2 regions of the Paenibacillus sp. FSL H7-689 genome follow, and region 1 is predicted to be linked to the other one. Evidence: predicted binding sites of a transcription regulator. Region 1 holds the regulator's gene; the other holds the start of a gene.
The links. The regulator LexA, encoded in region 1, represses DNA repair genes until DNA is damaged. The targets are predictions, from matches to a motif close to CGAACATATGTTCG.
Positions count from the first base shown of each region.

Region 1 (2,418 bases):
AATGCAGGGCAAACTTGCGTTGCTCCGGATTACTTGCTTGTGCATGAACAAGTTCATGATGAATTGATCAATCTGATTGGCGCAGAGATCAAAGATAAATTTGGGGACGATGTGTTACAGAACTCTGATTTCCCGCATATTGTCAACGCGCGTAATTTTGATCGGTTGTCGAAATTCCTCACAGATGGCAAAACACTAATTGGTGGGCGTTCTGTACGTGAGCAGTTGCTTATTGAGCCGACGGTAATTGGTGATGTGAACTGGGAATCAGCTGTCATGCAAGAAGAGATCTTCGGTCCGATTCTTCCTGTATTTACGTACAGTGACCTGAATCCTATGCTGGATGAGATTGTTCGCCGGCCAAAACCATTGGCGCTATATCTCTTCACACAGGATGAGCAGCTGCAGGATCAGGTTCTGAATCAAGTATCCTTCGGTGGGGGATGTATTAATGACACACTTTCTCATATGACTTCACACTACCTCCCGTTTGGTGGTGTAGGAGAGAGCGGTATGGGCTCATATCACGGACAACAGAGCTTTGATGTGTTCTCGCATCACAAGAGTGTTCTGAAACGCAGTGAATAATTAGCCGCTAAAATAACATAAACATGAAAAAAGAGGTTGTCCTGTTGATCAGGATAACCTCTTTCGTATTTCATTACATCTAGTTTTGTTACTCAAGTTAAATATTAATGAATATCTCGGAAAAGGCCAATGACTTTACCCAGAATACTAACATGTTTCAAACGTAAAGGTTCGAAGGTCGCATTCTCCGGTTGAAGGCGAATATGATCTTTCTCTTTATAGAACGTTTTCACTGTAGCTTCATCGTCTTCAGTCATTGCAACGACGATATCACCGTTATCAGCAGTTTGCTGTTGACGGACAATAACGTAATCTCCGTTAACGATTCCAGCTTCCACCATGCTATCTCCGACTACCGAAAGCATAAACACTTTCTGTTCGCCTACATAATGTGTAGGAAGAGGGAAGTAGTCTTCAATGTTCTCGGTTGCAGTGATTGGAACCCCGGCTGTAACCTTACCAACAACAGGAATACGTGCAACGCTATGAGCAAATTGATGAGAATGCTCAGATTCTTCCTGGCTCAAAAGCTCAATGGCTCTTGGCTTGGTAGGGTCGCGTCGGATCAAACCTTTTTTCTCCAAACGATCCAAATGTCCATGTACTGTTGAACTGGAAGCCAGTCCAACCGCTTCACCAATTTCCCGTACGGAAGGAGGATACCCCTTCAACCGGACTTCATTTCGTATAAACTCCAGAATAGCCTGCTGCCTGCTGGATATCTTCGACATACCGTATCAACCCCATTTTAGTAACGTTTGGGAAAATTATAACATAGAACCTCCGTTCGTACAAACATAAGTTCTAAATAAAATAGCATTAAATCAGTGTTTTTTAACTTATAGAACAGAAATTGTCCAAAAGTCAGAGCATAATACTGCAAATGCTTTGCAAAAGTACTTGAAATAAGATATGTCTCCTTCAAAAAAGAAGCGAACAATTGTTCTAAAAATCTATTGAACAAAACAAGTGTTCGTGTTATATTGATTCCAATAGATAGGAACAAACGTTTGGAGGCGGGTATTTAATGAGATATTCTACTTATCAAAGCATTTATGAACCAATGAATTCGGAACTGGTGAAGTCTAACATAGGGAACTACAAGAAGGTTTTAGCGCGTTTCAAGATTTCTTCATGGATGTTAAAGGTAGTCATTACCTCTATGATTATATTTATTGGATGCAGCACCGTTTTAACTGTATTTGCCGGCAATGAGAATGATGTTCTGCCTGGAGGAAAGATAGCTGTTTCACAAGGGGAAACATTATGGAGTATTTCTTTGGAACATAAACCGACGAATATGGATACACGTATTTATATAGAAGCAATTAAGAAAGTGAATCAACTTCATACAACTTCCATCCAAGTGGGTCAAGTACTAGCTCTACCGCAATTTGCAGAATAAAATGCACATCAATGAGTGTTAGCGCGTGTCAGCTTGACAAGCTGCCTTTATAATGGCAAAGTTAATATGACTTTGTATTTTTGGAGGGGACAAGCTTGGATATAGATAGTCTGGTAGCACGCATTAACGAATTGGCTCGTAAGCAAAAGTCCACTGGATTGTCGGAGGAAGAACTTGCTGAACGTGCCGAACTAAGAGAGATTTATTTGAGTAATATTCGCAGCAATTTCAGACAACAACTGGATACCATTGAGATTGTTGATGATGAGAATGACAAAGGCCACCAAGGCAAACTCAAACACTAACGAAACCTAATGATATCATTATGATATTTAGGTTTCTTCCTGTTATTTTGAGTGTGCAATTTATAGGGGGAAATGTTGGTTTACAGTTATGTAAGCCGATACAAAGACACATAAGGGGGA
Region 1 covers NZ_ASPU01000028.1:131,621-134,038, forward strand. The annotation lists gene C170_RS20215 (aldehyde dehydrogenase) at 1-588, shown strand, start outside; gene lexA (transcriptional repressor LexA) at 693-1,319, opposite strand; gene C170_RS20225 (LysM peptidoglycan-binding domain-containing protein) at 1,616-1,993, shown strand; gene C170_RS20230 (DUF896 domain-containing protein) at 2,089-2,298, shown strand.

Region 2 (2,418 bases), 300 kb from region 1:
TTTCGGCAGGTTGGTGCCGTACGGTTGGGGTTAAATCAGATGGCACCGTGGTTGCGGTGGGGCGAAATAATGAAGGGGAATGCAACGTGAGCAGCTGGCGCGATATTGTATCGGTCACAACGGGTGACTGGCATACAGTCGGTTTAAAAATAGACGGAACGGTAACAGCAGTTGGTAACAATAAGTATAACCAATGTAACGTAAACGACTGGGGCGACATATTGGCTGTTTCGGCGGGGTATCTTCATACAGTTGGGCTCAAATCGGATGGGACGGTACTGGCTGTGGGAAGAAATAATGATGGTGAATGCGACGTAAGCAGTTGGCGCGATATTGTAGCAGTTGCAGCGGGGAGTTATCATATTGTTGGTCTTAAGTCTGACGGTACAATGGTTTCGGTGGGTTCGAATAAACATCACCAATGCGATGTAAGTGGCTGGCACGAAATTCGAGCTATTTCAGCGGGGTGTGCCCATACGATTGGACTGAAATCGGATGGTACGATGGTTGCTGTGGGTGATAATGATTATGGACAATGTGATGTAAGCGGATGGAGTAACATCCAACAATAAAATACTACGAAAGCAGCAGCTGATGTCGGCTGCTTTTGTTATTTGTCGCGGGACAAAAACATGGTTTTATTGCCGATTTGATGAATGTATATCATTAGAGTGTGAGCACTGTAATGTGCTGGATGAGGCATTGTTTGACTTCTGGAATGTGAAGCCGGAGGTAGATCCGGGTAAAAGTAAATATACCAATGAGACGATAGCTCAAACAACAAGGAGGCAACCGATCAACGTGATCGGCTGTTTTTGTTTAACTAACTTTGTGAATGAAAACTGTGTTTACAGGTGGGAGTTCAAATGCTGGAGAAGCTGGTGTGACTTAGTATGATTTGAATCCATCACTTCGTCGTGGTCTACTATAAATATTTACCTCTTGCATAAGGAACATGTGTTCTGTTTATAATATATACAAACATACGTTCTTAAAAGTACAGGAGTGATTACAGTGTTGACTAAGCAACGAACCATTATGCTCATTGATATGCAGAGCTTTTATGCTTCAGTCGAAAAGGCAAAATTGCCTCAATACAAAAATAGACCATTAGCTGTCGCGGGAGACCCCGCAAGACGTTCTGGAATTATCCTTGCCGCTTGTCCACTAGCCAAAGCGAAGGGTGTATCTACCGCGGAACCACTCTGGCAGTCTCTTCAGAAGTGCCCTGAACTGATCATTGTGAGACCACACATGCAAGAATACATCGAAGTATCCACTCAAATCATGTCCATTATTGAGGAGTTCACTGATCTGGTCGAACCGTACAGTATAGACGAATTATTCGCTGATTTTACAGGGTCTATGCATCTATTCGGTAATGATCCAATCGATTTGGCCAAGCAAATTCAAGACAAAATCTATAATGAAACAGGCGTTTACGCGAGAGCTGGCATTGGTGAAAACAAAATCATCAGTAAATTATGCTGCGATATGATCGCTAAAAAAGCAGAGGGGGGCATTTTCCACTTAAAAAAAGAGGAGTTACACCTCCATATTGGAGATAAGCCCATCCGCGATATGTGGGGGATAGGCTCCAGAATGGAAAAACATCTGTGGAAGATGGGCATCCGAACCATTAGAGACTTGGCGAATACGCCTCTTTCCAAATTAAGAAGTAAGTGGGGCGTTAATGGAGAAGTCATCTGGCGAGTCGCAAATGGACTCGACAATTCGCCGGTAACCGTCAACACGCACAGTACACAAAAAGATATCGGAAACGGAATGACCTTGCCTAGAGATTTCACAGGGGCTTGGGAGATCGAAGTGGTTATTCTCGATATCTGCACAGAAGTATGCAGAAGAACCCGCCAAAAGGGACTGATGGGTAGTGTCGTGTCCGTAAGTGTGTCTGGAGCGGATTTTGACCACCCCACTGGTTTTCACAGGCAGGTTAAACTGTCTGATCCTACAAACATAACCGTTGATGTATGCAAGATAGCCAAACGCATATTTCATCAACACTGGGATGGGCAACCTTTGCGCCGTGTAGGCGTATCCCTGTCTCAATTATCCAACGCGGATACATATCAACTATCTTTTTTTGATGATCAAGAGCAGAAACGGGCCATTGATCAGGTGATGGACGACATTAAGGATCGATTTGGCGACATTGCCATTCTACGAGCGAGCTCCATTACGGCTGCGGGTCAAGCGATCGATCGAGCATCTAAAATCGGGGGGCATTACAAATGAGCAAAAAACTGGAGGCCAATGGATTATGGGAATCGAGCCGCATGATGCTTCCACAACATAAAGAACGAATTATACAGCATCGTACTCAAGTTCATTATCTAACGAAACCACTGATTCATGAAGATGAGTGGGAGATTATTACACAAAATATAGATATGTCGC
Region 2 covers NZ_ASPU01000028.1:431,575-433,992, reverse strand. The annotation lists gene C170_RS21565 (RCC1 domain-containing protein) at 1-572, shown strand, start outside; gene C170_RS21560 (DNA polymerase IV) at 1,039-2,256, shown strand; gene C170_RS21555 (YolD-like family protein) at 2,253-2,418, shown strand, end outside.
Region 2: the regulator LexA is predicted to act here: its motif matches at 979-992, upstream of C170_RS21560 (DNA polymerase IV).